Regions from separate parts of the Bradyrhizobium sp. Ken01 genome, predicted to be linked through region 1. Evidence: riboswitches for the same ligand, from Rfam matches in the RefSeq annotation. Region 1 holds a riboswitch; the other holds the start of a gene.
The links. A riboswitch is a leader RNA that binds a small molecule or an ion and turns the genes downstream of it on or off. The one in region 1 is predicted to bind cobalamin.
Positions count from the first base shown of each region.

Region 2: another riboswitch for cobalamin. It lies ahead of metE (5-methyltetrahydropteroyltriglutamate--homocysteine S-methyltransferase); the one in region 1 lies ahead of AC0L3S_RS01270 (energy-coupling factor ABC transporter permease).

Region 1 covers NZ_JBVVPC010000001.1:265,544-280,029, forward strand. The annotation lists gene cobW (cobalamin biosynthesis protein CobW) at 1-309, shown strand, start outside; gene cobN (cobaltochelatase subunit CobN) at 309-3,557, shown strand; gene cobG (precorrin-3B synthase) at 3,554-4,717, shown strand; gene AC0L3S_RS01225 (precorrin-8X methylmutase) at 4,717-5,346, shown strand; gene AC0L3S_RS01230 (precorrin-2 C(20)-methyltransferase) at 5,349-6,080, shown strand; gene cobJ (precorrin-3B C(17)-methyltransferase) at 6,077-6,811, shown strand; gene AC0L3S_RS01240 (cobalt-precorrin-6A reductase) at 6,787-7,533, opposite strand; gene cbiT (precorrin-6Y C5,15-methyltransferase (decarboxylating) subunit CbiT) at 7,532-8,713, shown strand; gene AC0L3S_RS01250 (cobalamin biosynthesis protein) at 8,710-9,078, shown strand; gene cobM (precorrin-4 C(11)-methyltransferase) at 9,075-9,857, shown strand; gene AC0L3S_RS01260 (cobyrinate a,c-diamide synthase) at 9,857-11,167, shown strand; gene cobA (uroporphyrinogen-III C-methyltransferase) at 11,164-11,895, shown strand; cobalamin riboswitch at 11,941-12,160, shown strand; gene AC0L3S_RS01270 (energy-coupling factor ABC transporter permease) at 12,198-12,875, shown strand; gene cobF (precorrin-6A synthase (deacetylating)) at 12,921-13,670, shown strand; gene cobT (nicotinate-nucleotide--dimethylbenzimidazole phosphoribosyltransferase) at 13,686-14,486, shown strand, end outside.
Region 2 covers NZ_JBVVPC010000016.1:13,624-31,377, forward strand. The annotation lists gene nifE (nitrogenase iron-molybdenum cofactor biosynthesis protein NifE) at 1-703, opposite strand, end outside; gene nifK (nitrogenase molybdenum-iron protein subunit beta) at 819-2,378, opposite strand; gene nifD (nitrogenase molybdenum-iron protein alpha chain) at 2,460-3,962, opposite strand; gene AC0L3S_RS17280 (hypothetical protein) at 5,274-5,585, shown strand; gene AC0L3S_RS17285 (hypothetical protein) at 5,600-5,953, opposite strand; gene AC0L3S_RS17290 (hypothetical protein) at 6,299-6,436, opposite strand; gene AC0L3S_RS17295 (helix-turn-helix domain-containing protein) at 6,534-6,932, opposite strand; gene AC0L3S_RS17300 (hypothetical protein) at 7,134-7,580, opposite strand; gene AC0L3S_RS17305 (cytochrome-c peroxidase) at 9,367-10,434, shown strand; gene metE (5-methyltetrahydropteroyltriglutamate--homocysteine S-methyltransferase) at 11,255-13,570, opposite strand; cobalamin riboswitch at 13,670-13,869, opposite strand; gene AC0L3S_RS17315 (hypothetical protein) at 14,037-14,327, shown strand; gene AC0L3S_RS17320 (4Fe-4S binding protein) at 14,655-14,858, opposite strand; gene AC0L3S_RS17325 (EAL domain-containing response regulator) at 15,435-16,649, opposite strand; gene AC0L3S_RS17330 (GNAT family N-acetyltransferase) at 17,274-17,732, shown strand.

The sequences.
Region 1 (14,486 bases):
GACGGCGAGGAGGATCACGAGCACGACGATTTTGCGTCCGTCGTGATTGATCTTCCTGAAGTCGCCGATATCGACGCGCTGGTTGCATCCGTTCAGCGTCTGGCGCGCGAGCAGAATGTGCTGCGCGTCAAGGGTTACATCGCGATGGAAGGCAAGCCGATGCGCCTCTTGCTGCAAGCGGTCGGCGAGCGCGTGCGCCACCAGTTCGACAAGCCTTGGGGCGTGGGTGCGAGGCGATCAAAGCTCGTCGTGATCGGCGAGCACGGCGATATCGACGAGGCCGCGATCAGGGCAGGACTCAGCATCTGATGCACGTCGTCTTCCGCGAGAGCCGCGGTCTCGAGGAGACCGCGATACCAAGGGACATCGGCCAGGACCCGGCCGATCTCGTGGTGCTCTCGTATTCGGATTCCGATCTTGCCGCGTTCGCGGCCGGCTGGCGCCGTGGCCGCGACAGCCTGCCATCGCTACGGCTGGTCAATCTCGCCGAACTCCGTCACCCGCTCTCGGTCGACACCTATATCGAGCGCACTCTGGCGCAGGCGCGCGGCATCCTCGTGCGTCTGATCGGCGGGGAATCCTATTGGTCGTATGGGCTCGCGGCCCTGCAGCAACTGGCGAAGGAGCGCGGCATCGTGCTGGCCGTGTTGCCGGCCGACGGCCGCGACGACGCGCGGCTGGATGAATATTCGACCCTGCCGGTCTCGACCCTGCGACGGCTCAAGGTGCTCTGCGACACCGGCGGCCCCGTCGCATCGCAAGCCGCGATCGCGCAGCTTGCACTGGCCTCGGGCCTCTATGCCGGCCCCGTGATCGGGGAGACGACCGTTCCTGAGATGGGCTTTTACGATCCGGCGCGCGGTGTCATTGCCGCGCCGGCGTTGGGTGAGGGCAGGCCGCGAGCGCTCGTGGCCTTCTATCGCTCCTATCTCACCGCGGCCGACACTGGCCCGGTCGATGCCCTGATCGCCGCATTGCGCGAGAAGGGGTTCGACGCGCATGGTGTGTTCGTCACCTCGCTGAAAGCCGCGGGGGTTGCGGATTGGTTGCGCGAGTATCTGGCGCAAAATCCTCCGGCCGCGATCGTCAATGCGACGGCATTCTCGGCGATGGGCGACGACGGCACGACGCCGTTCGACGCCGCATCCTGCCCGGTATTCCAGGTCGCGCTCTCCACGGCACGCCGCGAGGACTGGGCGAGTTCTCTCCGCGGCCTCTCGCCCGGCGACCTCGCGATGCATGTGGTGCTGCCCGAGGTCGACGGCCGCCTGTTTGCGGGCGTGGTGAGCTTCAAATCGGCAGCGATGCGCGATCCCGATTTGCAATTTTCGCATCTGGCACACAGGCCCGACGGGGAGCGCGTGAAGGCCGTCGCCGCGCGCGTTGCGGCCTGGCGTCGCCTTGCCGAGAAGCCGGCCGCCGACAAGCGCATGGCACTCGTGCTCTCCAACTATCCGGGCCGCCCGCATCAGATCGCGCACGCGGTGGGTCTCGATGCGCTAGCCTCGGTCGAGGCCCTGGTGTCCGACCTCGCGGAGACCGGCTTCGATATTGCGCCTGTCCATGGACTTGGCGAGACGCTGCTCAAGCAGACCCTGAGCTGGAGCGTTGCCGATTACCGTGCGGCGCTGTCGCGCCTTCCGCAAGTCTTGCAGGATGATCTCGCGCAAGCCTGGGGCGCGCCGGAGAAGGATCCGGGTTGTCGCGACGGCGCGTTCCATTTCGCCGCGATTCAATGCGGCCGGTCGATCATCGCGGTTCAGCCGGAGCGTGGCGATGCGACCACGCGCGATGCCGACTATCACGATCTCGCCCGCACGCCGCGCCATGCCTATGTCGCGTTCTATCTCTGGCTCCGAGCGCAGGGCTGTGATGCCGTCGTGCACATGGGCGCGCACGGCACGCTGGAATGGCTGCCCGGAAAATCCGTGGCGCTGTCGCAGGCGTGCTGGCCGGAAGCCCTGATTGGCGATCTGCCGATCATCTATCCCTTTATCGTCAACGATCCCGGCGAGGCCGCGCAGGCCAAGCGGCGCCTGGGTGCCGTCACGGTCGGCCATCTGCCGCCGCCGCTCGCGGCATCAGCGGTGCCGGACGGGCTGCGCAGGCTCGAACAGCTCCTCGACGAGTACTCGACGGCCGATGGCCTCGATCCCGGCCGCCGCCAGCGTCTGATCGCCGCGATCCGTGACGAGGCACGTGCGGCGGGCCTCGAAGACGATCTTGGCCTCGATGCAGCGGCCGCGCCGGCCGAAGCGATCCCGCGGATCGATCGCTTCGTCTGCGATCTCAAGGAAAGTCAGTTCGGCGACGGCCTCCACGTGTTCGGCCGCGGCCCCTGCGGCGACGCGGAACGCGACGCCTTGCGGGCCGCGCTTGCAGGACAGCGCGTGGCGCCGGGGCCGTCAGGCTCACCCTATCGCGGCCGCCAGGACGTGCTGCCTACGGGACGCAATCTCTTTGCCGTCGATCCGCGCGCGGTGCCGACACCATCGGCGCATGCGCAAGGCATCAAGCTCGCGGAAGAATTGCTCCGCCGTCATCTGCAGGATCACGGCGACTGGCCAAAGGGCCTCGTCGTCGACCTCTGGGGCTCGGCGACGATGCGCACCGCAGGCGAAGAGTTTGCCATGGCGCTGCATCTGGCTGGTCTTGCGCCGCGCTGGGATCACGCTTCCGGCCGTGTGACCGGCTACGACATCATCGCGCCTGCCGAGCTTGGCCGGGCCCGCATCGACGTCACGCTGCGTGTCTCGGGCCTGTTTCGCGACATCTTCTCGGGCCTTGCGCAATTGTTCGAGGCGGCAGCCGAGGCGCTGTCGGCCCGCGAAGACGAGGGCGACGAAAATCCATATCGCCACCGCACATCGCGCGTGTTCGCGCCGCGTCCCGGACAATACGGCATCGGCCTCTCGGCAATCCCGGACGCCTTCACGCCCGAAACGCGCGAAGCCGCCGGCGAAGCGTGGCTCTCGGCCTCGTCATGGGCGTTCTCGGCCGACGGCGAGATCAGGCTCGATCGTGCCGGGATCGAGAAGCGGCTCGCATCGGCCGATGCTTTTGTGCACGTGCAGGATCTGCCGGAAACCGATCTTCTGCTCGCGGCCGACTATGCCGCGCATGAGGCCGGCATTGCGGCCGCCGCAGCCCATCTCGGTGCGACAGGACCATCGCTCTATCATCTCGATGCGACGCGCCCCGAGCAGCCGCATGCGCGTACGCTGACCGAGGAAATCTCGCGGGTGGTACGCGCGCGCGCGGCCAATCCGGCCTGGATCGCGGGCATGATGCGCCACGGATTTCGCGGGGCGGCCGAGATCACTGCAACGCTCGAGCACATGGCCGCCTTCGCGCATCTGGCCGGCGCCGTGCCGCCGCATCTGTTCGACCTCTATTACGATGCGACGCTCGGCGATGACGACGTCCGCGCCTTCATGGCCCGCGAGAATCCTGCGGCACTGGCGGCGATGGAGACGTGTTTCACGCGCCTGCATGAAGCCTCGCTCTGGCGTACGCGCCGCAATTCGATTGCCGCTGCGCTGCGGGAGGCGTCATGAGCGCTTCCGTGGTCAAGGGCTGGTGTCCCGGCGCGCTGCGCCCGATGCAATCGGGCGACGGGCTCGTGGTCCGCGTGCGCCCGTTCGGCGGACGGCTCGACGCGGCCCAGATCTCCGGACTGGCCCATCTCGCCGAACGTCATGGCAACGGCCTGATCGACGTGACCAGCCGGGCCAATCTCCAGATCAGGGGCGTCAACGAGACCAGCCACAGGCTGCTGCTCGACGGCCTTTCGCAACTGGCGCTGCTGGACCCCGACGCTGACACCGAATCCCGTCGCAACATCCTCGTGACGCCGTTCTGGCGTAGCGGGGACGCGACCCAATCGCTCGCCGCCGAACTCGAGGAGGCGCTCGCCGATAGCGCGCTCGAACTTCCAACCAAGTTCGGATTCGCCATCGATGACGGCACCTCACGCGTGCTTGCGGGCGATTCCGCCGACGTGCGGATCGAGCGCGATCAGTCCGGCGGACTGCTGGTGCGGGCGGATGGCGGCAAACTCGGCCGCTCCGTCGCGCGCGGCGAGGCCGTGACCACCGCGCTCGCATTCGCCGACTGGTTCGTGACCTCGGGAGGCGCCAGAGGGGGGCGAGGGCGGATGGCGGCGCATCTTGCCACTGGTGCAATTTTGCCCGCGGAATTGCGCAGCGAGGCCGAGCCGGCGCCGATTATGGCCGCGGCGCGTCCCGGCCTCTATGCGCAAGGTGCGATGGTTGGCGTCGCCTTCGGACAGATGGCGCATGCAACGTTCAACCAGTTCGCCGGTTGCGGACATGCGCTGCGCGTGACGCCGTGGCGGATGGTTTTGAGCGAGGGCAAGCGCGCGATGCCGAGCGCGACCGGTCTTATCACCGAGGCCTACGACCCTGCGCTGCGCGTCATCGCCTGTAGCGGTGCGCCACGCTGTCGCGAGGCGCATTCCGATACCCGCGGCCTTGCCGCGGCCCTGGCGCCGAACATCGGCGCGGCCGCACGGCTCCACGTCTCCGGCTGTGCCAAGGGCTGCGCCCATTCCGGTCCCGCCGCCATCACTCTGGTTGCGACCAGCGCCGGCTTCGACCTCGTGCGTGCGGGGTCGACGCGCGATGAGCCCATCCTGCGGGGGTTGAACCGCGACGACATCGTCAGAGATCCCTCCATCCTGATGGGAGGGCACTGATGCCGTACATTTACGAGACCGACGGCGCGGCGATCTATCGGCAATCCTTTGCGACCATCCGGGCCGAAGCCGATCTTGCGCGCTTCACGCCGGATGAGGAGCAGGTGGTGGTGCGGATGATCCATGCCGCCGGCATGGTCGGCCTCGAAGCGTATATCCGCTTCACATCAGGCATGGCGGTTGCTGCGCGCGCGGCCTTGCAGAAGGGCGCACCGATCCTGTGCGACGCGCGCATGGTCTCCGAAGGAATTACGCGCGCGCGGCTTCCTGCGGCCAACGCAGTCATCTGCACATTGGGCGACGAGACCGTCCCCGCGCTCGCGCAGTCCATGCGCAACACCCGTTCGGCTGCGGCCCTGGAGCTGTGGCGCCCGCATCTCGACGGCGCCATCGTGGCGATCGGCAACGCGCCGACCGCGTTGTTTCATCTCCTCAACATGCTGGAGGACCGGAACTGCCCGCGGCCCGCGGCCATCATCGGCTGTCCGGTCGGCTTTGTCGGCGCGGCCGAATCCAAGGCTGCGCTGATGGCCGATCCGAAGGTCGCCGCGCTCACGGTCGAGGGCCGCCTCGGCGGTTCCGCCATCACGGTCGCCGCCGTGAACGCGCTGGCGAGCCGGAGCGAATAGCGATGGGACGCATCATCTGCTGCGGACTCGGCCCCGGTGACCCCGATATGATGAGCGTGCGCGCCGATCGCACGGTGCGCGGCGCAAGGCATGTCGCGTATTTCCGCAAGAAGGGCCGGCCCGGCCAGGCGCGTCGCATCGTCGAGGGCATGTTGGCGGCCGACGTGACCGAATATCCCATGGAGTATCCGGTCACCATAGAGATCGCCTTCGACACGTCTGAATATGTCCAGCTGCTTGCCGGCTTCTACGACGAATGGGCGGAACGTCTGGCGCGGCTGGCGCGCGCGGTCGACGTCGTCGTGCTCTGCGAAGGCGATCCTTACTTCTACGGCTCCTTCATGCATCTGCACACGCGCCTGCAGGGCCGCGTCGAGATCGAGGTGATCGCCGGCATTCCCGGCATGGTCGGCTGCTGGAACGGCGTGGGACAGCCGATCGCGCTCGGTGATGACGTGACGACGGTGCTCATGGGCACGCTCGCCGAGGACGAGCTCGAACGACGCATGCGCGATTCCGATGCGCTCGTGATCATGAAGACCGGGCGCAATCTCGCAAAGGTGCGCCGCGCGCTCGCGTCCGCCGGACGGCTGGACGACGCCTGGTTGGTCGAGCGCGGCACCATGCCGGGCGAGCGCGTGGTGCGGCTCGCCGAGATCGATGCCGCCGATTGCCCCTACTTCGCGATCGTGCTCGTGCACGGCAAGGGCCGGCATCCGGACGCCCCCGAATGACGGGCACGCTGACCATCGCAGGCCTCGGACCGGGCAGCGATGCGCTGGTGACGCCCGAAGTCTCCGCCGCGCTTGCCGCCGCGACCGACATTCTGGGCTACGCGCCCTATGTCGCGCGCGTGCCGCCGCGGTCGGGACTCAAGCTGCATCCCTCCGACAATCGCGAAGAGCTGCAGCGCGCGAGCGAGGCCTTGCGGCTCGCGGCCGAAGGCGGACAAGTCGTCATCGTGTCCTCCGGAGATCCCGGCGTCTTCGCGATGGCCTCCGCCGTGTTCGAGGCGCTCGAACAGGCGCCGCAATGGCAGGAGTTGCCGATCCGTGTGCTGCCCGGCGTCACCGCCATGCTGGCGGCGGCCGCGCGCGCCGGCGCGCCGCTCGGCCATGATTTCTGTGCGATCAATCTCTCCGACAATCTCAAGCCGTGGGCGGTGATCGAGAAGCGCCTGCGGCTCGCCGCGGAAGCCGACTTTGCGATTGCGATGTACAACCCGCGCTCGGCGAGCCGGCCGGAAGGATTTGGCCGCGCGCTTGCGGTGCTGAACGAGGCCGGCTGCGGCGAGCGCCTCGTGATCTTCGCGCGCGCGATCAGCGCCGCCGATGAAAAGATCGAGACCGTCAGGCTGAAGGAAGCGACGCCTGAAATGGCCGACATGCGCACGCTGGTGATCGTCGGCAACTCGCAGACACGCCGCGTCGGCCGCTGGGTCTATGCGCCGAGGCAGGTGCGATGACCGAGCCACTGCATGATCTCGGCCACGCTCTCGACCCGCAATCGTTCCGGCAGTTGCGGTCGTCCGATCATGATCACCGGCAGGCCGAGTACCCGCGCAGCGTCGATCTTGGCGCGCGCGCCGTCGCCACCCGAATTGCGGGCGACGATCCGGATGATGCCTCGCGCGCGCAGCATCTCCAGCTCGCCCTCGAGCGTGAACGGCCCACGCGACACGATGACGTCCGCGGTGAAGGGCAGGGGCGCATCGGGCGGATCGACGAATCTCAGCGTGTAGGCGTGCTGCGGCCTGGTCGCGAACGGTGCGATGTGCTGACGGCCGATGGCGAGGAACACATTCGCCGGCGCCTCGGGCAGTGCGGCGACCGCGGCGTTGACATCAGGTATTTCGACCCAATTGTCGCCGGGCGCTTTGGTCCAGGGCGCACGTTCGAGAGCGATCAGCGGCGTGCCGGTCTCCGCGCATGCCGCAACCGCATTGCGGCTCATCTCTGCGGCAAAGGGATGGGTCGCGTCGATCGCATGCGTGATGCCTTCCCGACCAATGTAATCGACAAGACCGCTCACGCCGCCAAAACCGCCGATCCGCGTCGGCAACGGCTGACCGGCGGGCGCGCGGGTGCGGCCGCCATAAGAATACACGGCGTTAATGCCGGCACGCGCGATCTCAGCCGCGAGCAGGCTCGCGTCGGCCGTTCCGCCCAGAATGAGGGCGCGCGTCATGGCTGATCCCTGGCTGACCATCATCGGTATCGGCGAAGATGGCCTCGCCGGCCTGTCGGAAGCAAGCCGAAAGGCGCTTGATGATGCCGAAACTGTCTTTGGCGGTGAACGGCATCTTGCACTAGCCGGCGCGACCGGGCGCGGCCGTCCATGGCCGGTGCCGTTCGATGCAGAGATCGTGCTGAGCCGCCGCGGCGTGCCAACGGTCGTGCTCGCCTCCGGCGACCCGTTCTGGTTCGGCGCTGGCGCGAGCCTCGCCGAAAAGCTGGACGCGGGCGAGTGGATTGCGCATTCCGCGCCGTCAACGTTTTCGCTCGCAGCCGCGCGCTTGGGCTGGCGCCTTGAGTCCGTGGCGTGCCTTGGCCTGCACGCCGCGCCATTCGAGCGTCTCGTGCCGCATCTGGCGCAAGGTGCACGCATCATTTGCCTCGTGCGCGACGCGAAGGCGGCCGGTGATCTTGCGAAATGGCTGACGGCGCGCGGATGGGGTGCCTCGGCATTCTGGACACTCGCTGCGCTTGGCGGGCCGCGCGAAAGTATCGACGCGCATCGCGCCGACAGCTTCGCAGGCGATCTTGCCGGGAGCCTAGTCACGGTGGCCGTGCAGGCGAGAGGGGCACAGGGCCTTCCCCGCAGTTCGGGACTATCGGACGATCTCTTCGTCCATGATGGTCAGATCACCAAGCGGCCGGTCCGCGCGCTGGCGCTCTCGGCGCTGGCGCCGCATCCCGGTGAACGGCTGTGGGACATCGGCGCCGGCTCCGGTTCGATCTCGGTTGAGTGGGCGCTGTGCGGCGGGACGGCGATCGCCATCGAAGCGCGCGAGGATCGCGTTGCGAGCATCCGCAACAATGCGGCGGCGTTCGGATTGGCGCATCGAATCACAGTCATCACGGGAAAGGCGCCTGAGGCCCTTGCTGCGCTGGACGGGCCTGACGCCGTTTTCATCGGCGGCGGGCTCGACATCGCGATGTTCGACGCCATCTGGTCGCGGCTCTCGCCCGGTACGCGGCTGGTCGCGCATTCAGTAACGTTGGAGACGGAAGCGCTGCTGGGTGAGCTGCACCAGCGCCACGGCGGCGACTTGATGCGGGTTGAGATTGCACACGCCGCTCCGCTCGGCCGCTACCGGTCATGGGAGGCGGCGCGGCCGGTGGTGCAATGGAGTGCGGTCCGATGAAGGTCGCCGGGCTCGGATTCAAGCGGGACGTCACGCTGGCGTCGCTGCGTGAGGCGCTGCTGGCGGCCGGCGGTTCCGAAGGCCTCGCCGCTATCGCGACGGTGAGCGACAAGGCCGACGCGGAGGCACTGAAGCAGCTTGCGCGCGAATGCGGCGTGCCGATCAAGGGGATTGCCGCCGAAATGCTGGCCGGCATCGAGACGCCGACGCAGTCAAAGCTCATCGCGGAAAAGTTCGGGACGGGATCAGTCGCCGAAGCGGCGGCTCTCGCGGCAGTCGGACCTCGTGCGCGATTGATCGCGACGCGGGTGGTCTCTCAGGACCGCACCGCGACCGCGGCAATCGCGGAAGGAGACGGCGCATGACGGTGCATTTCATCGGCGCCGGGCCGGGTGCCCCTGACTTGCTGACATTGCGCGGCCGCGACCTCATCGCCGCCTGTCCGGTCTGTCTCTATGCCGGCTCGCTTGTCCCCGAAGGCGTCTTGGCGCATTGCCCGCCCGGCGCGCGCATCGTCAACACCGCGCCGCTGTCGCTCGACGAGATCATCGCGGAGATCGCCGCCGCCCATGCCGGCGGCCAGGACGTCGCGCGGCTGCATTCGGGCGATCTCTCGATCTGGTCGGCGATGGGCGAACAGCTCCGCCGCCTGCGCGTGCTCGACATCCCCTACACGGTCACGCCTGGCGTACCTTCCTTCTCGGCCGCCGCGGCTGCGCTGGAGGCCGAACTGACGCTGCCCGGCCTTGCCCAGACGGTGGTGCTGACGCGCACGCCGGGCCGCGCCAGCGCGATGCCCGAAGGCGAAAAGCTCGCCGCCTTCGCCGCCACCGGCGCGGTGCTCGCCATCCATCTGTCGATCCATCTGCTCGACAAGGTCGTGGCCGAGCTGACGCCGCATTACGGCGCGGACTGCCCGGTCGCGATAGTCTGGCGCGCGAGCTGGCCCGACCAGCGCATCGTCCGCGCCACGCTCGCAACGCTCGATGCTGCTGTCGGCGGCGAGATGGAGCGCACCGCGCTCATCCTGGTCGGAAGGACGCTCGGCGCTGCGGATTTTTCCGAGAGCCGTCTCTATGCCGCCGACTATGACCGCCGCTATCGCCCGGTGGGCGCCGAGCCGCGCTTTCCGGAGGCGTCGTGATGGCGGCAGGGCTCGTCATCTCCGCGCCGGCCTCCGGTGTCGGCAAGACCACGCTGACGCTGGCCCTTGCCCGCGCCTGGCGCAACAGCGGATTGCGGGTGCAGTGCTTCAAGAGCGGCCCCGATTACATAGATCCCGCGTTTCATGCAGCCGCGACCGGACGCGCCTCGGTCAACGTCGACAGCTGGGCGATGGATCGCGGGACGATCTCGCATCTCGTCAGTCGCGGCACTGACGCCGATGTCGTGCTGGCCGAAGGCTCGATGGGCCTGTTCGACGGCGTCGCCGCGCGTGGCGTCTGCGGCACCGGGGCGACCGCCGACATCGCGGAGATGCTGGACTGGCCGGTGCTGCTGGTGATCGATCCCTCGGGACAGGCGCAAACGGCGGCGGCGATCGCCGCGGGCCTTCGTGACTACCGTCCCGGTGTGCGCCTTGCCGGCGTCGTGCTCAATCGCGTTGCCAGCCCGCGCCATGAAGCCCTCGTGCGGCGTGCGCTGCTGGATGCCGGCATCGCCGTGTTCGGCGCGCTGCCGCGCCATGCCGAGATCAGTCTGCCGAAGCGGCATCTCGGGCTGGTCCAGGCTGAGGAGCAGGCGGAAATCGGCAAGCTGATCGACGAGGCCGCGCGCTTCGTCGCCGAGCATGTCGATCTCGACGCAGTGCTGCGTTCGGCTGCCACCTGGTCGCCGCAACCTGCCGCAAGCGGCGTGAACGTAACGCCGCCCGGCCAGCGCATTGCGCTCGCCCGTGACGCTGCATTCTCCTTCGTCTATCCGCATATGCTGGAAGCGTGGCGCGCGGCGGGCGCAGAGATCTCGACATTCTCGCCGCTGGCTGACGAAGGCCCCGATGCGGGCGCGGATGTGTGCTGGCTGCCTGGCGGCTATCCAGAGCTGCACGCCGGCAAGATCGCGGCCAATGCGCGCTTCCGCAGCGGATTGCGCGCCTTCGCCGAAACGCGCCCGGTGCACGGTGAGTGCGGAGGCTATATGGTGCTGGGCACCGCTTTGACCGACGCCGAGGGCATCAGCCACGAGATGACCGGCCTGCTCGGCCTGGAGACGAGCTTTGCCAAACGCCGCATGCATCTGGGCTATCGTCTGGCCGAGCTTGCCACGCCGATGCCGGGTCATCAGGCCGGCGCACGCCTGCGTGGCCACGAATTCCACTATTCGACGATCCTGGCGCAACCCGACACGCCGCTGGCGGTCGTGCACGACGCGACAGGCGCGGTCATCGCCGAGACCGGCTCGCGGCGGGGACAAGCCACCGGCACGTTCTTCCATCTGATCGCGGAGGATCGGTGAGCGGTTTTGTTTCCTTCGTCTCCGCCGGCCCCGGCGATCCAGAGCTCCTCACGCTCAAGGGTGCCGCGCGCCTGCGCGAGGCCGACGTCGTGCTCTATGACGATCTTGCTTCAGGCGCGATCCTCGATCTGGCCCGGCCCGGTGCCAATCTCGTCGCGGTGGGAAAGCGGGCGGGACGCCCCTCGACCAAGCAGCACCATGTCAACCGGCTGCTGGTCGACTATGCCGTGACAGGCGCGCGCGTGGTGCGATTGAAGTCGGGCGATGCCGGCATCTTCGGCCGACTCGAGGAGGAGCTCGAGACGCTGCGGGAAGCGGGCATCCGCTACGAGATCATTCCCGGTGTCACCACGGCCTGCGTCGCTGCGGCTCAGGCGGGGATTCCCCTGACCCGGCGCCATACCTCGCGCCGGGTGCAGTTCATTACCGGCGCGGACGTCACCGGCGAGCTGCCGCCAGACCTCAATTGGGCGGCGCTGGCCGATCCGGAGGCGACGACCGTAGTCTATATGGGCCGCCGGACGTTTCCGGCGCTTGTCGCGAAATTGATCGAGCATGGCCTCGCCCCAACCACGCCGGCGTTGTTTGCCGAATCGCTCGGCCGTCCCGATGAGCGGCTGGTCCGCACCACCATTTCTGAACTTGCCGAGCAGCTTGCGCGGGGCGGGGCGGCCTCCACGGCGGCCGTCATCCTGTTCGGCGCGCTGGCCGGGGATTATCCGTCATGACGCTCTCGGCAGCCCTTCGCCCCTTGACGCCCGGCTGGCGAAAGGGGCACACAGGAGACGCATGGTGCTCGACGCGGCGCAAAGCGCCGGAGCATAATCGGGAATGGGGATGGGCGGACCCAGTTGCGGCGCCCAAAACCCCAGCCGCCCCCGCGACTGTAAGCGGTGAGGGACTTCGATCAGCCACTGGGCCGCAAGGCTCGGGAAGGCCGGAGACTCCCAGTGAACCGCGAGCCAGGAGACCGGCCGTGCACGTTTTGAGGCCAAGGCCGTCGGGTGTGACGGCAAGAAGGATCTGAGCCATGCATATCGAACCCGGACTAGTCTCGGACGCCAAGCTCGTGCTGAGTTACGCAACCGGCATCGCCGTCGGCGGTGTTGCCTTGAAGCTCGCGGTCGAGACCGTGCGCGAGCAGGGCATCATTTCGTTCGCGGCGCGCACGCTCGCCACCACGGGACTCGTGTTTATCTTCTTTGAGATCCTGCCGCACTTCCCGGTCGGCGTCTCCGAAGTGCACTTCATCCTCGGCTCGACCTTGTTCCTGCTGTTTGGAGCTGCGCCTGCGGCCTTCGGCCTCGCGTTCGGCCTGCTGTTCCAGGGCATCTTCTTCGAGCCGCCCGACTTGCCGCAATATGGCATGAACGTCACCACGCTGCTGGTGCCGCTGTTCGGGATCCAGGCGATCGCCACGCGGATCATTTCGCGCAACGCGGCCTATGTCGATCTGAAGTACCGCCAGGCGCTGGCGCTTTCGACGACCTATCAGGCGGGTGTCATCGCCTGGGTGGCGTTCTGGGCGATTTATGGATCGGGCTTCGGCGCGACTAACCTCGCCAACATCGCGACCTTCGCAGCGTCCTATGCGCTCGTCATCGTGATCGAGCCGCTCGCCGATCTCGGCGTGCTGGCGCTGGCGAAGTCGCTGCGCGGCGTCACCGCAGCCGGCCTCGTCACTCCGCGTTTGCACAACGCGGCCTAGAGACACGCGAATGGGCGGCCGTGATGGCCGCCCTTCGCAGCTACGATGCTCACGCTCTCCCTGATAGGCATCGGTTGCGGCGATCCCGAGCAGCTCACGCGCGCCGCGATTACCGCCATCAACGCGGCCGATCTCGTCCTGATCCCGCGCAAGGGGACTGCCAAATCCGACCTCGCCGATCTCAGGCAGGCGATCTGCGCGGATGTGCTCACCAGCGACAAGACGCGCATTGCCGAGTTCGATCTGCCCGTCCGCGACGCCGCTGAAGCGGACTATCGCAAGGGCGTGGACGATTGGCACGATGCCGTCGCCGCAACCTGGTCGGAGACGATCGCAGATCATCTCGAAGGCGAGGGCAAGGTCGCGCTGCTGATCTGGGGCGATCCCTCGCTTTATGATTCCTCGCTGCGCATTGCGCGGCGGCTCAATCCCTCGCCAAAGATCGAGGCCGTTCCCGGCATCACCTCGATCCAGGCGCTGTGCGCGGCGCATGCGCTGCCGCTCAATGACATCGGCGAGCCTTTTCTCGTCACGACCGGACGCCGCTTGCGCGATGGTGGCTGGCCGGCAGGTGTCGATACCGTGGTGGTGATGCTCGACGGCGGCACGGCGTTCCAGTCGCTTGATCCGGCCGGCCTGCACATCTGGTGGGGGGCCTATCTCGGCATGCCCGATCAGATTATCATGTCCGGCGCGCTGGCCGAGATCGGCTCGCGTATCGTCGCCGTGCGGCAAGAGGCGCGCGAGCGGCATGGCTGGATCATGGACAGTTACATCCTCAAGCGCAGGCCGTGAGGCAAGCGAGGCAGCATGCTCCCCGAATGGGTCACCCAACAATGCCCCGATATCTCCGCAGTCCACCGCGAGGCGGCGGTGGCGCGGCAGGCGCAACTGACGAAACCGACCGGCGCGCTCGGCCGGCTCGAGCAGCTCGCGATCGAGCTTGCGGGCCTGCAAGCAACCGATCAGCCGCGCGCGGCGCGGGTGCCGATCATCATCTTCGCCGGCGATCACGGCATCGTCGCGCAGGGCGTCTCGGCCTATCCGCAAGAAGTGACCATCGCGATGCTGGCGAATTTCGCCTCCGGCGGTGCCGCGATCTCGGTGCTCGCGCGTGAGCTAGGCTCCAGCCTTCAGGTTATCGACGCCGGCACGCTGGCGCAGGAGGAGATGGCTGGAATCGTGACCGACAAGCCGCGCAACGGCACGCGCGATTTCAGCGTCGAAGCTGCGCTCACCCCCACGGAGCTGGCATTTGCGTTCGAAGCCGGCCGACGTGCAGTGACCCGCGCGCAGGCCGGCCAGCCCGATCTTTTGATCTTCGGCGAAATGGGCATCGGCAACACCACGACTTCGGCGGCGATCGCGGCCGGCTTGCTCGGCGTGAGCGCGGAGGAGATCGCGGGCAGCGGCACCGGCATCGACGCGGCTGGCCGTGCGCACAAGGCGCGGGTGATCGACGCTGCGATCGCGCGCCATGGCATTGCAGGCGCTTCGCCCGAAAAGATCCTGTGCGCCGTCGGCGGCCTCGAGATCGCGGCCATCTGCGGTGCAATCATCGCAGCAGCGCAGCGCTGCATCCCCGTGTTGATCGACGGCTTCATCGTGTCG
Region 2 (17,754 bases), on a different contig from region 1:
CCTCGCGATACTTGCCGTCCCCCGAGATGCAGGACAGGATCCGGATTCCGAGCTCATCGAGCAGGGGCTTGATCTGCCAAAGCTCGCCGGACAGATTGTATTCACCGATGATGTTGATATCATACGATGTCGTGTAATCCGGCTCTCCGGTACCGATGACGTGCTCCAGCAGTGCTTCGCCAGCAAGCTTGTTACCAAGGTTCTTCGACCCGACAAATCCCGGTGAATTGATGGGAATGACCGGCTTGCCGAATTTGGCGGAGGCCGCCTTGCAGACCATATCGATGTCGTCACCGATCATTGCGGGCACGCATGTCTGGTAGACGAAGATGGCCTGCGGGTTGTATTTCTCTGTGATCTCCTTCACTGCCCTGTACAGCCGCTTCTCGCCGCCGAAGACGATATCGGTCTCGCTCATATCTGTGGTGAAGCTTCTGCGCCACAGATCGGAGCCGGACGAGACCGAACCACGATTGTCCCAGGAATTGCCCTCACAGGCGATTGGACCATGCACAAGATGGGCGACATCGGTGAAGGGCTGCAGCGCGACTTTGGCGCCATCGAAGGCACATCCGCCGGCGGCGCCGCCCGGCTTGAGCTGCTTGGTGCAACCATTCTTACGCTCGACCTTCGACTTGCTCGCGTTCCTGGCGCAGCCCGGTTCGTTAAAGACGTCCTGTATGGTCGTGAGAAGCGAAGTCATGGTGTCTCTCTCGGGGATGTTAACACACCGCAGACCACAAGGATGACCGGCGGAGAACCTGTGATCCCCGCCGCAGCGCCGCTGTTTCTGCGGACGATGAGGCGGGGAGCTCGCCTTAGCGTATGATGTCGAAGCTGTAGTCTGTCTTGCCAACCGAGCTGGTCTTTCGATCGATCTCATCAAAGATCTTGTCGAGAATCTTGACCAGCACATTCATGCTCCCCTGATAGCCCCACACTGGATAACGATGGTGATGATGGCGATCGAAGATGGGAAAGCCGATGCGGATTAGCGGCGTTCCGGTGTCACGCTCGAGATACTTGCCGTAGGTGTTACCGATCAGGAAATCGACCGGCTCTGTGAACAGGAGCGATCGCATGTGCCAGAGATCCTTGCCTGGGAAGGCGCGGCAGTTTTTACCGAAGGGCGAGCTCGCGAACAGCGCCTGCATCTTCAGCTCCCACGCCTTACTCGCGTTCGTCGACAGCACGTGGGTCGGCTCAGCGCCGAGCTCCAGCAGGAATGCGGCCAAACCATAGCAGAGGTCTGGATCGCCGTAGATCGCGAACTTCTTGCCGTGAACATGCGCGCTGGAATCAGCCATTGCGTCTACCAGACGCCCGCGCTCCTGCTCCAGCGCATTTGGAATTGCCTTGTTGGTGATACGCGACAGTGTCATCAGGAAATCGTCCGTGGCGCTGATGCCCAGCGGGTGATTGAAAGCGACGACCTCCTGATCGTGCCCTTTGATGAAGGACAACGTCTTCTCCGTGCAATATTGCTGCATGGAAATGGTTGCCTTGGCGTGGACGGCGTTCGCGGCATCCTTTAATGTAGTGCCCCCATCATACATGCGGAACTCGCCGTCCGTGGGGGTATCGAAGACGTCACTGTTATCCGCGAGGATGGTGTAGCCGATGCCCATCAGCTCGAAGATACGCTTTATCTCACGGACATTCCCGACAGTGTAGCCGTCGAAGCCACCGATGAAGTTGATCGTGTTGTTCGCTTTGCGCTCGAGTTTTGGGGCCGTGCCGGCTTTGCCATCCCAGAAATGCTCGAGGATGCCCTTGAGCGTGTTGTCGTAGCCAGTAACGTGGCTGCCGACGAACGCAGGAGTGTGAGCGAATGGTACGTCGTAGTCCGCTGGGACTGAACCTTTTTCCTTTGATGTTTTGATGAAGGCATTGAGATCGTCGCCGATGACTTCCGCCATGCAGGTCGTGGCGACCGCGATCATCTTCGGCTTGTACATGTTATAGCTGTTGGCAAGCCCATCGGTAAGATTGTTAAGCCCGCCGAACACGGCCGCGTCTTCCGTCATGGACGAGGAGACGCACGAGGTCGGCTCCTTGAAGTGCCGTGACAGATGGCTGCGATAATACGCGACGCAGCCCTGTGAGCCGTGGACGAACGGCAGTGTGCGCTCGAACCCGAGGGCGGCGAACACCGCACCCAGCGGCTGGCAAGCCTTCGCCGGATTAACGGTTAGCGCCTCGCGGGCGAAGTTCTTCTCGCGGTACTCGGATGTCTTGGACCATTCTTTGATGCGATCGACGTCGGCGGGATCATGCGGATTCTCAAATAGCGCCTTCTTCTTGGCCAGCATCTGCTGGTATTCGTCTCCCCGGAAAAGCTCAGAGTGGTCGAGTATGTGTTCGGCGTTCTGTGTCATCATGGCACTCTTTGGGTTCTTGCGTTCGTTCTCCTGCCCTTCCCCTCCTCTGCGGAAAGAAACGGCCCGGGGTCGGCCTTCCTATTCCGCTGCCATGAGGCTCGGCTGCGGAGCGTCCTTCCAAGGCGCGGTGGTCTTCCCCCAGATCGGGGAGTTAATCGCCATGTCCATGTCGCGGGCGAAGATCGCGAAGCCGTCATAGCCGTGGTAAGGACCCGAGTAGTCCCAGGAATGCATTTGGCGGAACGGCACGCCCATTTTTTGGAAGACGTATTTTTCCTTGATACCGGAGCCGACCAGGTCTGGCCGGATCTTTTCGACGAAGCGCTCGAATTCGTAGCCGGTGACATCGTCGTAGATCAGCGTGCCATCTTTGACGTAGTGCTGGGCGGTGCGTTGGTAGTCATCGTTATGCCCGAACTCATAGCCCGTGCCGACAACATCCATGCCGAGGTCCTCATAGGCGCCGATGACGTGGCGAGGACGTAAGCCGCCGACGAACAGCATTACCGTCTTTCCTTCAAGCCGCGGCCGGTATTTCGCGGTCACAGCATCGACAAGCGGTTGATATTTCGCGATGACGCGTTCGGCGCCTTGCTTGATCTTGTCATCGAAGAAGCTTGCAATTTTTCGCAGCGACTCCGCGATTTTGGAAGGACCGAAGAAGTTGTACTCGCACCAGGGAATCCCGAATTTTTCCTCCATGTGCCGTGAGATGTAGTTCATCGAGCGATAGCAATGCAGTATGTTGAGCTTTGCCTTCGGCGTCGCCTCCAATTCAGCGAGAGATCCATCCCCGGACCACTGGGCGATTACGCGTAGGCCCATTTCTTCCAGCAGGATTCGTGACGACCATGCGTCGCCGCCGATGTTGTAGTCGCCGATGATCGCAACATCATATGGCGTCGGTTCAAATTTAGGGCTGGTCTCTGGGGCGCTCTTGTCAAAGATCCAATCCCGAACGGCGTCGTTCGCGATGTGATGGCCGAGCGATTGCGACACGCCACGGAAGCCCTCGCACCGCACAGGCACAATGGTTTTGCCGCCATATTCCTTCGACTTTTCTCGGGAGACCGCCTCGATATCGTCACCGATCAAGCCAATCGGACATTCGGACTGAATGGTGATGCCCCTGTTGAGAGGAAATAGCTCCTGGAGCTCATCGATGAGTTTCGTGACCTTTTTATCGCCGCCGAACACGATGTCCTTCTCCTGAAAATCGGAGGTGAACTGCAGTGTCACGAACGTGTCGATGCCGGTCGTCCCGACGTAGTAGTTGCGCCGCGAGCCCCACGAGTACTGACCGCAGCCGACCGGACCGTGGCTGATGTGGATCATGTCCTTGATGGGTCCCCAGACCACGCCCTTGGAGCCCGCATAGGCGCAGCCGCGGATGGTCATCACGCCGGGAATGGACTTGATATTCGACTTGACGCCACAATCCGACTTCCCCGCCTCGTGAACACTGAGATGCTTGGCGCGCCTTTTGGCGGTCTTCTCGGGGTAGACCGTCAACACCTCATCGATTAGCTGCTTGTTGCGCGCCTTGATCTCTGCAACGCTTTGGGTAGGTGCTCGGCTCATACAGGTTTCCTTTTCGATTGTGGTCTCAACAAGAAGCGACGCTTTTGCGGTCGACCGACGGATTTCCGATCCGGCGTTCAGGTAAGCGTGCAATCTGCGTGGGCGGTCCTACCGATCGCAACTTCGCGACGTTCATGCCGCAGCGGTCGTTCACGATCATGTAGCTCATCTCGGCTGAGCGGTTAGGAGCGTCATGTGTGACGCTGTCTATCGATGACCAAGACGCTTCTCGGTGAAGTCATGCCTGCTCTCCAGCGGTTGGTCATATCGGCTTCTTTATTCACTCGCGTGCGATCACGGGGCATGTCCCTGTGCATGGGATGCAAAGGACTAACAGCCGCCTCCTGCGCAGGGGTCTGCAACGAGTGTGCCAGCGCCGGTTGAATAAAAAAAGCAACGTTTATAGAGCTAGATAGCTGCCGGATGCGGATTGTTATAAACCTGACCCTGTCTGCCACCAACAAGCGTAGCCGCAACGCCCTGTCTGAAACAAAACAATCGGATACGCTCTGCACCAGCGGCGTGGCTGGAGTCTGGCCGCGCCGACGTCACTCCAATGCGCAGCCTTGCTTCGTACGCGCCGATCCAACGATCGCAAACACCATCCGTTCGAAGCGGATTTCAGCGCGGTTAGATGTGCCCATCGTGCTCGCGATCCCACCCCCAGCAAGAATCGCATCGAGCGCTCCACCACCTGCTGCAGATGTCTCCACAAGAACTCAGTTGCCCAGCAGCAGTCCTCTCCCATTTCCGCATGGTCTCTCGCTCCGACGTTCTTTTATTTGATACTGCGGAGAGGCGCGCTCGGAGGGGCGAACAGCTGACGCCGTGGAGAGCACGTAAGCTGATCAATTCCCAAGCAGCGCGGTAGCTTAAACTCCGCAAACGGTCACCCTGGGCTTGCCCGGATTTGAACTTGCCGGCTACGACACAGGGCGCTTCCGCATCAAACAATCTGCAGCTTTTGCGTTCGGCGTAGTTCGACAAAGGGGAACATCGGATTCTGACGCGTCAGACAGTTTGAGCGAATTCACGGAAAGGCCGGCAGCTTCGCAAGTGTCGGCAGTCGAGATAAGGCAGGTCGAATGCGGACCACTGGTCGATTTATCCTTTCTCGTTCCAGGACAGGATCGAAATTCCTTACGCTTACCTCCGTTGCGTGGTGTATCAATCGCCATTGAAACCAGTTTTGCTAACGCGCTCCGCCAGCCTTTTTGCAGAACAGCGCGCCGATGGTCCACTTGAACGGTATTTTTCTTGCCCAGGTAATTTATGGTAAAAAGGGCCAAGACCTCGGACCGAAGTGCTCAGGTGCGGATTTCACGCATTGCAACGTTCGTAAATTGGTGCATCACCACTGTTCCGGCGGTAACAGCGCTTGGGTTCATGGGACTTGCGCTCAAGGACATACCCATCACGGCGCTGTCGAATGCAAATCCTGAGATTATCCAGGTTGCCATTCTGAGCGTTTATATTTCGTGCTGGGCTTACGGGACCAGCATCGACACGAAAATCCAGGGTGGAATCTATGCGGACGACCCACAGGGAGGACGTGTCCGGACCGGATCAATTGCTGCTGTCGCCTTTCTCGCGGTTGTTTCAGTCATTTTGCGTCCTGAATGAGATGGAGGAGAAGTTCACGTTAGAACCGGCCATCGGGCGTGAGGGATCCCGAAAGCCCAGGGGTCGGCGCCGGCGTTCTTCAAGATGATCAGCTTCGGCTTCCGTGACGGACCCTGTTCGTCGATGCCGCGCTTCGCGAGGAATATGAACGGCTCCACTTCGAAAATCGACGCCGCCACAGATCGGTTACTTGCCGCATTGAAGCTCGAGGGAGGGACGAAGAAAGTATCGCCCAATCGCTCATCTTGAACATCACCGAGCACCGGCAGTTCGGGATCGGACTCATCGCTGCCATCGTCGCGCTTTCCGCTTTGATCCGCATGTCCGTTGGACTGGTTGGAATGATTCCACTTGGTACCTTCTGCCAACCATCATCGCCTTCTAGGTTCGGCATCACTACGCCTGGGGCCATCCTGAACCTCGTCTTTGGCTTGACCGCGCTCAGCTAAATTGATTCTCCGTGTCAGTGCCGATTGTCCTCGAAATCCGCATTGGACGCCATGTCACGGGATTCGGTACTTGGGCTGGCGAAGACTCCAGCCGGGATCCCGCTCTAACGATGTCTGCCCTCTGGATGGAAGATGCCCGTCATGCAAGCGGAGATCATCTCCTCCGAATCGATCGCTCTGCCTCGCGCGCCTTTCGCTTCTGTAGGGACGAGTTGGCTGCTGCACTAAGCCGCCGCGTCGGTTCACGACCTAGCGTTAGACCCGTTAATCTTCCCTTTTGAGCTTCTCGCGCTCCTGCTGAAGCGCTTCGGTCTCTCGGGCGACCTCGCGTCCTTCGCCCAGTTGTTCCTGGAAACGCTGGCGGGCCTCGGCGAGAACAGCGGGGGCGAAGGATTCAGTCAACCGAATCTCGATTGCAGATTGGGCACTGCAGGGTGAGTTCATGGGCCCTTTTGCCGCCGTCGGGTTAGGTGTCATGAACCCTCCATTTCGGCAGCTCTTAGGCCCGAATAAACGTGATCCGGCCCCCTTCGCCACGCTTCCGATGTGGCTTTATCTTTATTTCGACGTCCTGATCGAACGCCGCCAGCATGCGCAGCAGCTTCTCCACGGAAACCAACTTGAACTGCCCTTGAAGCAGCTTGGAGATGTTGGGCTGCTTCACGCCGACGAGCTTCGCGGCTTCGGTCTGAGTGATCTCCCGCTCCGCCATCAACCGCTTCAGTGTACAATGAGGGCTGCCTTGAGTTGGTACTCGTCCGCGTTCGGGAGGCGGTTGGCGGGCAACTTCTTCCTCGTGCTCATGATCGGGCTGCGTTTGTTCCGTGTTGATAGCTTCCGCGTCGCGCAGGCGCTGCCATGCGAGGCCAGATCGTCCCATATGCGGATCGGCGGCCAAAAGAGCTGCTGATCGGACCGCGTGAAGGTCAATTTGAACGCTCTACGCGCTCGAGTGCCTTCGGAGTCTTGGCTTAACCTGTTGCGGGTGTGCTCGTCTTGGGGGACGGCATATATCGGCCGGGGACCACATATGTGTGTGCTTAAGAGTATGGACAGTATTCGTGTGCACGCGCCTGCGGAATTCAGCGTAAGACACGCGTCACTTCCATAGAAGAGATTCTGGCCAGTCTGTGAACTCCAACTCGAAGCTACGTAGGCCGGTGGGTTTTGTCGTGAATTTAAGAGTCTTCCCTGAAAGGTCGGCCAATGAACCAGATGCGAATGTGAAAACTGTCGTGCCGGAAGTTGCGACCCCAATGCCTTGCTCGCCTTCCATGCTAGAGAAGTCGGTCGCCTCGGAGAGTTGCCCAAGTGCAACTCCCTCCAGCGCGTGGTGAAATTCCATGGAGGCCAAGTATGTCCCTTTGTCAGCAGCCCACTCGCTGACCGACACTGCTGTGATCCCCGCGTCGGTCAAGAGACCACCTTCGATCCGGCAGCCATATTGAACGGTGAGAATAATCCGCTCATTCCGAACTCCGGCCGGCTCTCGATCGGCGGCAGTGATCGTGCACGCGTACCGCCTTGTTTCCGCAACCGCCCCCATGCCTAGCCCGATCCACTCGAGAGCGGAACATAGTACAAAAGCGAGAGCGGGTCTTATCATTCGACTGCACCTGATCTGAAAAATCGTTCCCTGCTCTGTACAATCTGACGCTACGGGCGATTCAAGCTCCTTCGATCGCTCTGCCGGATCAACGTTACTCAGGTGACTGCGGTGTCGCAGAAGCGAGGCGACGCAGTGCCCTTGGATGGGGCCGGAACGATTTCAATGTCGGTGCGCAGCGGGCAGCACGTCGGTGAACCAAGGCTATGGGCCGAGCTTTTCAGGTCGGCGGCGGCCATGAGAGGCGCGACGGCCCGCGGCGCCGGGGCGCTACATTCCTGACCCAGGCGCAGGCGCTCTGTGAGCGGACGCTATTTAACGCGGAATGCTCCCGCGGCACAGGTCCCAAAATTTTGCTTCACAATCTCAATGTAAAAGGAAACGTGGCCGAGACGAGCCGTTCAAAGGCAGACTGCCGCTCAAGCAGACGCTCTTCGAGCATCTTACGCTGGAGATCATCTAGCTCGCTTTGAAGCCTTCTGCGACAACGCCAAATGTCATTCCGTACGGATCTGATCTCATTCAAGCGATCGTCAATCGAAGCCATCACGGATACCGTATCCAACTTGAACCAGCCATGGACAAGTGCTCAATCACGTCCTTCCTCGCTAAGCCGCCGATAGATCTCAGGACTTGGGCCATCTGCGGACATGATGTCACGATCTCCTCCCAGCGTGTCCTCTTGTATCGGCGTCTTTCAACGCAAGAGCACGAAGTAGCGGTTGCTCCTGCAGAAGTTCAGCTTATTCTGCCCTCACCGCGCAGGATTTCAAAAGCTAGCAGCAGCCCGTGAGTGGGCCGACTAGGTAATCCAACCAACACCCGCCGGATCACGGGGTCACACTCTGGGCAGCCGCGCCTTTCAGACTTGAGCACGGCAATTGCCATGCCAGCGAACCTCAGGTGGAATTGAAACAAGCCATGTTCGGTTCGGAGGCTCGTCCTTTACGAACGAGCCGGGCTTCGCGGCGGCGGCGCGCCAGAGCGGCCCGGATATGAGTCGGAGAGGCTTCAGTCGGCAGGGCTCGGCGAAATCGTGAACGATGCGCACCGCCGGGCGCCTCGGCTCAGTGTCTCGGCCAGCTGCGTAGGTCTTGTTACCGCCGTTCCCGCGTGCGGCCGGCAAGCTGGCAAGCGAACTTCACCACAAGCATCTGCGATCACCTCTAGCCGGGCCTGGCGCCTTGTAGCATCTGTGACACTGAATGTAGTGATCAAACCAAGACATCCGCCTTTGTTTGTTCCTCCGGACCCGTTCTACAACTAAATCAGCAACTTGCATCTCGGACGCAACTGGCATCGCAGTTGCTAATTGTCCAACCACACCGTGAGCGCTGAGCGCGGCCAGCGGTGCAAGACGGATACATCAACTTTGCGGGAGCGTATTGGCCACCCAATCGCTCGATGGAGCACCGATGCGGCCACCGGACAGCTTACTGCTTGCGGCACACTTGTTGTTGTCAGATCGACCTTCACGCCGAACGTTGAGGCGCTAGTCTGATCGACCAACAGAAAGGCCGCGATCTAAGCTCAAAGCGAACTCGCGAATCACATAAGCCCCTCAAGCCCGTGCGTGAACGCCGGCGGCGAGCTCCTCAGAGTCGTACATTTTTGATGCAGCCTCGCTTCAGAGGATCCGCTGCATGCTGCGCCGGACCCTCGAGGAGCGCGTGGCATCGCTTTCGACTGTTTCCTTTTCTAACAATCAGAACTAATGAGGCGGTGTATGAACATGTCGATCCCGGAGCTTCGGGTTGTCGCTGAAGCATCTATTTTAGCTATTGGGCTGCTGATGTCGTCAGGAGCTAACGCCGACGATGATCTGATGAGAAACGCCAAGCAGATCTTCCATCCAATCCCCTCGGTCATTCCTGCGGTAAAAAACAATCCGGTGACGCATGGAAAGGTGGAGCTTGGCAAGATGCTGTTCTTCGATCCGCGGCTATCGGCGAGCGGGGTCATTAGCTGCAATACGTGCCACAATCTCGGCACCGGCGGAGTCGATGCCGGTCCGACCTCCGTTGGTCACGGCTGGAAGGTCGGCCTGCGCCGGGCCCCAACTGTCTACAACGCAGTGTTCAATGCGGCGCAATTTTGGGACGGACGCGCCGCGGACCTCAAGGCGCAGGCCACCGGCCCGGTGCAGGCGAGTGCCGAAATGAATGCGACTCCAGATCATGTGCTCGGTATCTTGAACTCAATGCCCGGCTATGTCGTCTTGTTCAAGAACGCTTTTCCGAACGAAGCGAGGCCGGTCACCTTTGAAAATTTTGCGAAGGCGATCGAGGCTTTTGAAGCGACTCTCATTACACCTGCGGCTCCATTCGATCAGTATCTGGAGGGCAATACACATGCCCTCGATGATCAGCAGAAGTCAGGGTTGGCACTGTTTATGGCGAAGGGATGTTCCTCTTGCCACAATGGTATCAATCTCGGTGGACAGGCCTACTTCCCGTTCGGCGTGATGAAAAAGCCGGACGCAAGCGTGCTTCCGGACGCCGATAAGGGCCGGTTTGCGGTCACCAGGGCGGTCGGCGACGAATATGTCTTCCGCGCGGCGCCATTGCGAAACGTCGCGTTGCGAGCCCCTTACTTTCATTCGGGACAGGTTTGGAGCCTGAAGCAAGCTGTTGCCCTGATGAGTGAAATCCAGCTCGGCACCAAGCTTAGCGATAGAGAGGAAAACGACATTATCTCATTTCTGAATTCGCTGACCGGTCGGCTGCCTAAGATCGAATATCCGATACTGCCGACGCGCACCAACACGACACCAAAGCCTTCAATAGACAGATAGCCTTAGCAGCACCGGCCTCATGCCCTGCCGAACAGCAACAGATGCGCTCCAAGAACCCGGGGTCCCGCAATGACGCCAAAATGAATGATCCCCTGCTGTCACTGATAAGCAGGCACATAAAAAGCCGCCCGGCCTCAATGCGAGGCCGGGCGAAAGTCACGCGGGAGCGACGCTGCTTTCCGCATCGTTCCAGCTTTCGTCGGTAGGGAGGACTACCGGCGATCGACTTACGACGAGGGCACTCGCCGTCAAACAACAAGAAGCGGATATCGCTCTGCACAAGTTAGCGAGCCGCTTGCCTTCCGCTCCTGTCGTAAACTTCAGGACTTGCTCACCACTTGCCAGCTGTCCGGTTGGCACGGGCAGCGCCTTGACGGAGCTGGGATCCATCGCGCAGGCGGTTTGACTGCCGAGCCCTGAAACTCAACCGTCAGTTTGCCGTCACGCGCCAGTATTTTGGCACCGCCGAATACCAGCAAATCTTCCCGAAGACCGCGCGAAGGCGCAAATTAGGTATGAAATTCCGCAAGGGCGGTAAAATAGATTGTTGTGATGGGACGCATCCATGGGATGGATAAATGAAGCGATAGGATCGTGGTTCGCGTCGAGCGCAAGTGACTGGGAATATGTCACCTAATCGGTATGGCCGGCATGCGGTCGTCCGCCGGATTCGAGCTTGTCGCCGCTGTATGCGATCGCCTCCGCCGGGGCAAACCGGCATTCGTAGGCGCTGGAAACTTTGGAAGCTCGCAAGGTTATCGCGAGCTCCCAAAGCGCGTTCATCTTATTCACAGATAGGTTGGCGACACGCTCCGTACGATCATGCCTCGGCCCGCAACTCGCGTGCGGCGGCCACCATATTGACGAGCGCGGGACGCACCTCCTCCCATCTTCGAGTTTTCAGTCCGCAGTCGGGATTGATCCAGAGCTGCCGATCGGAAACCCGCTGCCGCGCCAACACAATCAGCTGCTTGATCTCGGCTGCTGCGGGAATGCGCGGTGAATGAATGTCATAGACGCCCGGCCCGATTTCATTAGGATATTTGTAGCTCTTGAAAGCGTCGAGCAATTCCATTTTGGAGCGCGACGCCTCGATTGAAATGACGTCGGCATCCATTGCTGCGATCGCATCGATGATTTCGTTGAACTCGGAATAGCACATGTGCGTATGGATCTGAGTTCCGTCAGCGACAGCGGAGGAGCAAACACGGAAACTGTCCACTGCCCAATCTAGATAGTCCTTCCACTGCGATTTGCGCAGTGGCAATCCCTCCCGCAACGCAGCCTCGTCGATCTGGATCATGGTCGCTCCAGCCGCCTCAAGGTCGATGACCTCGTCTCGGATCGCGAGAGCGATCTGTCGGCATGTCTCGCTCCGCGGGATGTCGTCACGGACAAACGACCAGTTCAGGATCGTCACCGGTCCGGTCAGCATAGCCTTGACGGGTTTTTTGGTCAGAGACTGCGCATGTCGCCACCATTTAACGGTCATGGGCTTCGGGCGGGAGACATCTCCAAACAGGATAGGAGGACGAACGCACCGCGAGCCATAAGACTGAACCCAGCCGTGCTTGGTGAATGCGAAACCCAACAGCTGCTCGCCAAAGTATTGAACCATGTCATTGCGCTCGAACTCACCGTGTACGAGCACGTCCAGGCCGATATCTTCCTGCCAATGCACGGTATGGGCTGTCTCCGCTTTCAGAAGCTGCTCGTACTGCGTGTCATTCAGCGCTCCCCGCGCATGAGCTGCACGCGCATTGCGGACGTCCGCCGTTTGCGGAAAGGATCCGATGGTTGTGGTTGGAAACATCGGCAATGCGAAGGCGACGCGCTGGACGTCGGCGCGCTGGGTGAACGCACTGCGACGGCGACGCATGCTATCGTCGATCGCGGCCATTCGTCCGGCGACGTTCGCACTGTGGATCTTCGGCGATGTTTCGCGGGTGACGGATGCATCCTCTGAGAGCGTGAGTTCATCGGTCACGTCGGCAGCATGGCCAGCCAGCGCTTTGCCCAATATCGAAAGTTCCTTGATCTTCTGCACTGAGAACGCCAACCACGTCTTCAGATTGGGATCGAGATCGATCTCTAGTTCAATGTCGGTCGGAACATGAAGCAGCGAGCAGGAGGGGGCAATCTGAACACGGTCCCTGCCCAGTTTTTTGACCATAGGAGCAAGTTGGTCGAGTAGCGCCGGCAGATTAGAGCGCCACACGTTGCGACCATCAACGACACCGAGCGAGACCACGAGATCTCTACCTGCTCTGGCGACAATCGCGTCCAACTGGTCAGGTGCACGAACCAGGTCGACATGAACCCCGGCAACGGGCAAGGCCAAGACTGTTTCAAGATTGTCGCCGACACCCCCGAAGTATGTGGCCACCATGATTTTAAGGGCCGGCACGGCCTTAGCGAAATGAGCATAGGCCCGGCGGACAGCGGCCCGAGATGCTTCGTCGACGTCCATCACTAGGCATGGCTCGTCGAGCTGAACCCATTCAGCGCCGCGCGAGGCTAGTTCGCGGAGAACATCGACATAGACGGGGAGGAGTCGATCAAGCAGCGACAGCGGATTGAATGCGGGATTTACGCTTTTGCCGAGCTTCAGGAAAGTGACTGGGCCCACTAGGACGGGCCGCGTCTGATAACCGAGGCTTCTTGCCTCCTCATATTCCTCGATCGGCTTCCGAGAGGCATACTTAAAGATCTGATCCTGGTGAAATTCCGGCACCATGTAGTGGTAGTTCGTATCGAACCACTTCGTCATCTCCTGTGCGGCTACGCCGGGCCCATGCTGAGCGTGACCACCGTCTTGAGCGCCACGCGCCATGGTGAAGTAGGTTTTAAGCGACACAGGACCTTCGTTCCAGCCGTAAACGTCGGGAATGGCGCCAACCATTAGGCTGGTATCGAGCACATGGTCGTAGAGCGAGAAGTCATTCGAAGGAATGACGGTCGCACCGCGGGATTTCTGCCGTGCCCAATTAGCGGCACGAAGTCCACTCCCCGCCTCGAGGAGCTCGGCTTCGCTGGATTTTCCCGCCCAGTAGCTCTCGAGTGCGAATTTGAGTTCGCGTCGTGGGCCGATGCGTGACGTCCCCAGTGTGGCAACGGGAAGCGAAAGGATTGACATAGCTTAGACCCCATGTTGGGGCAAAGGCCATGGCGGACGCAGACAGCGAACATCGCGTGAGCGACAACTGCTTGGCGCACACCGGGACGCCCCGCCCGTGGACGATATCTTGTCGAGGCAGGTCTCCTGGCTCACGGGTCGTCGCTGCTGTCCGGCCTTCCCGAAGCCGCATGGCTTCAGTGACTTCGTTGGACAGCGGCTCGCCGCTTACAGTTGCGGGGGCAGCGCCGGCATTGCACCGGCTTCCCTCTTAGCTCCGGATCAAACGAAATCCGGAGACCGCGACGGCTTGAAATTATGCGCACGAGGATCGATGCGTCAACCTACCGATTCTCGCTGCGACATTGCCCAAGCGATTACGAGCGCACTAGGCGGGTACGACGGTCTTGCTCGCGGCCTGGTGAACACGCCCTGATCCGTGGAGGCTCCGCTTGTGAAATGCATTCGCTCCCTGCTCGCGTAACGGTTGAGCTCCACCACCGGAACGAACCCGGGCCGCTTTCGGTATCTGTGTGATCGCGAGGAGGCGACCTTCCGTCAGCAGCTTTTCGAACCTGCGCGTCAGGAAGGTGCGATCATCCTCGGCCGGCATCCGTTTGGTCACAGCCCACGAGGCTCCCTAAAAATTTCGAAAGCCGGATTGCTCCAGGACCGCACGGATGATCAGGTCGGCTCCTTGGTGTTCGGCGGGCCCGCGACCAGGCACGAGGTCGACCGCTCCGTGAGGTTGGCCAAGATGATCTTCTCGGTGCACTAGGTGTTCACGTGCTGAGCGACTTTTGCGTCGGCTTCGATGCGTCGGTGGCCGCTCGACGCCGGTCTGCCTCGCCTCGACTCGCGGCGAGCGACGATAGGCCTTAACGCGGCCACTGAGCATCGAGGGCCTTGTCCTTGTTCGTGACAAATTCGACGGTGTCCTCCGACAGAGCCCTTTGAGGGGTTCCTCGGAGTCGCTCAGCGCCTTAAGCTCATAACGATGTTAATCGACCTCGATGCGCCCCATGCGGTCGTGGTCTCCTCAAGGTCCCACATCTACAACTTCGTTCGCGAAATCGAGCGATGAGGCCTTTTGGTCGCGGGCTGCCTATCCTGTCTTGGACGGGACACAGGTGTCAGGGACCGGACAGACCACCGCGCATTGCGGCGTGTCGCAATGGCCCTCGCACTCCGTACATTTTTTGGCATCGATAACGTAAATGTCGCGCTTCAGACTGATCGCCGCGTTGGGACACTCGAACTCACATGCGCCACAAACGGTGCATTGCGAAGCGACGATCTTGTAAGCCATGCCTTCCGACTCCTTAGGCGAGCGATGCCATGGGCGATCCCTTTCAAATGCCGTGCCAAACGCAGACGCGCTCAATGTTGGGCAATTTGCCCAATTCGGCTGTCCCGGGTCTGAGACCATGTTGCATCTGCGACAGCAACAGGTCGCTTCAATTTCAGGCTACGAGCCCTCGGGCCCTCTTGCGAGAGTCAGTCGCGACTTGACGCTGGAAGCGTCCGTCGGTTTGTTTGGCACGTCAGCGCGGGGGCAAGCGAGGCTGACGCTTCCTCAACCGGCGACGGCAAAAACCGCCAACGGACGCAGGTCTACGTTGGATCTCGGCAAACCTCCGGTCACACACCCCGACTGGAGGTTTGTGCAAGCCTCGCTCATGGCTGCAACGCTAGCTGCGCGGAGGACTCGCTGGAGGCTTGCCAAAACGGGCTTGTGGTATAACAAGCTTCGGAGGGAAATGAAGTGGCGGCGGGACGAGCGACACTGGCCTTGCAGACCGAATTGCACTCAGCCTCATGCCTGGTGCCGAGTAGGCATGGCGGTGCTCGTGAGCGTCGCTTGGCCGCACTCAGCCACTCGCAACTATTTTAGACCAGCTGGAGCAGGGTTGAAAGATGACTGTGCAAATTGCTTCAGTGGCATGGCTTTTCCGAACAGATGGCCCTGCGCAAGGTCGAAGCCGAGTTCGGCCACGGCAATTAGGTCAGCCTGGCTCTCCACACCTTCGGCGACGGTGCGCACATTGTACTCTTTGGCTAGATCGACGATATGGCGGCACACCGTTCGCTTGAGGGGCCCATTCGCGCAGCCGCCGACGAACTGACGATCCACTTTCAATTTCATGAACGGGAATTTTGTCCTCCCCATCAGCTGCGGCCAATTGGCACCGACATTGTCGATTGCAAGGCCAATGTTGTGAAAGCGAACCTCACGCGCAACCTCGACCAGGAGATCTAGGTTCTGGATCGCTTCCACGCTCTCGATTTCAATCGTCAAACCGCCGAAAGCGGCGTGCGACGGCATGCGCCGACAGAGATCGCGTACTGCCTGCGGGTCAATCAGGAATGCTGCCGGGAGATTGATGGAGAGATCGATCGAAGTTTGCTGCTCCAGAAGATACTGCCAATCCTTGATCGCGCGGTCGATCACGAACTGCGACAAGTTCCTAAAATGCGGATCGTGAGGTTCCGGGATGAAATAGGCCGGTGGAACAACGCCCCAGGTCGGGTGCCGCATTCGCACATGCGCCTCGGCGCCGCGGCGGCTAAGGGTACACGCGTCAAACTTCGGCTCATACCAGAGCTCAAGCCAGCCAGCGTGTAAGGCTTCTCCGACATGGACCGCGGGACGGGGCGCCGGCTCTCTTGGCAAGAGCATGCCGATCCGATCGCGCAACGTCTCGGCTGCAAACGGCGCCCTGAGCGGCGGCAGCATAGCAAGTCCATATTCACTGCCGACCTGCTGCACTGCCGCCATGATGATCGACTCGCGCGCTCCGAACGCCAGCACTCGGCCTGCAAATTCTTCGCGCACCAGTATCTCGAGCAATCGTCCAGGCTCGATGCGGTCCGAGCCAATGCCGAGCAGGATCAGATCAGGGAACTCCGTGCGGAGTACATGCGGCAACTCATCAGCAGTCCTGCATTCGCTGATAACAAATCCCATATCCTCCAGCACATCCCGTAGAAAGGCGCGCAGATGCCGCTTGCCGACGGCCAGGCATGCCCGCGGCCGCACCTTACGTTGCCCGAAGATTACAGGTTTCCGTCTGACCAGTTCGGCCTGCCCATGTTCCATCGCAACCACTCCCGTTCCGTGACGGTGCCTTAAACGAGGAGCGAAGGTCCAAACAAGCTGTGCTTCCCGATATCTTTCGATTGTTCGAGATAAGCTTAAGATAGTGCATTAGTGTGCAAAATCTTTCGCGATCTTGCTCAGACGATTTTATCGGGCGCACGCGTATGATACCTGTCGCGCTTCGCGCAACTTTGTACGATGTCGTACGCGAGGTGGGAATCTCTCCTTCGGACGGACCGAGCTGACGCTCTATGGCGCTGCGATCATCGTGGCGCACGATTTATTGAATAGAGTAGTTCGTGAGCGACGATCGGCAATCACTCTTACGAACGTTTGATCGACATGACCGGCGTGTGCCGTTTGGTGATTGTTTTCCAATCGAAGGCAGCCCATCATGAGTTCGCAGCTGCTCAAGCCGCAGTCGATTCTGAGAACGGCAATGGCTTGCAATTACCTCAGCTCTGTTGCCTATAGCGAGTGTGGACGTGCTGCTTCCTACCGAGCCAGATAGTTGCTCTCAATTGCGTTTTCTGTATCCTCCTGAGCATGAATTTCCTCTAGAGGGCTCGGTCAGGTGTTCGTGTTGGCGCTGAAGGGCGAGGCACGTCCAGCGCGGGCACGGCTTTGCGCAAGAGCGTGCCAGGAGATGAGAACGCGGTCGCAAAAGCGGTCGAAGAGCTACTTTCCGAGTTAGGTGGCCTCGGACCGGAGTTCAGCCTTCGAGGCGCGAAGCAGGCGGCGTTGCGCCTGATTCAGGATCCCGGGCAGGGCTTCATTTTTGTCGTCGAGGAACAAGGCACCGGGCAGATTGTAGGGGTAGCTAGCATCTCGGCCGTACAGGCCGTGAGAGCAGCCGGAGCGTACGGCGTGCTTCAGGAGCTATGGATTTCTCGTGACTTCCGCAGCTCTGACTGCGGTCGGCATCTGCTCGAGGCGGTAGATTCGGAGGCGAAGCGACGCGGCTGGCAGATGATTGAGGTTGCGTTGCCTCCGGATGGCTATCCGGCCCTAGAACGGGTACGCCACTTCTACGAGGAGAGGGGATATCGGGTTGGAGGATTGCGCGCGCGCAAGAGGCTCTGACAGTGGTACGACCTCTGCGCCA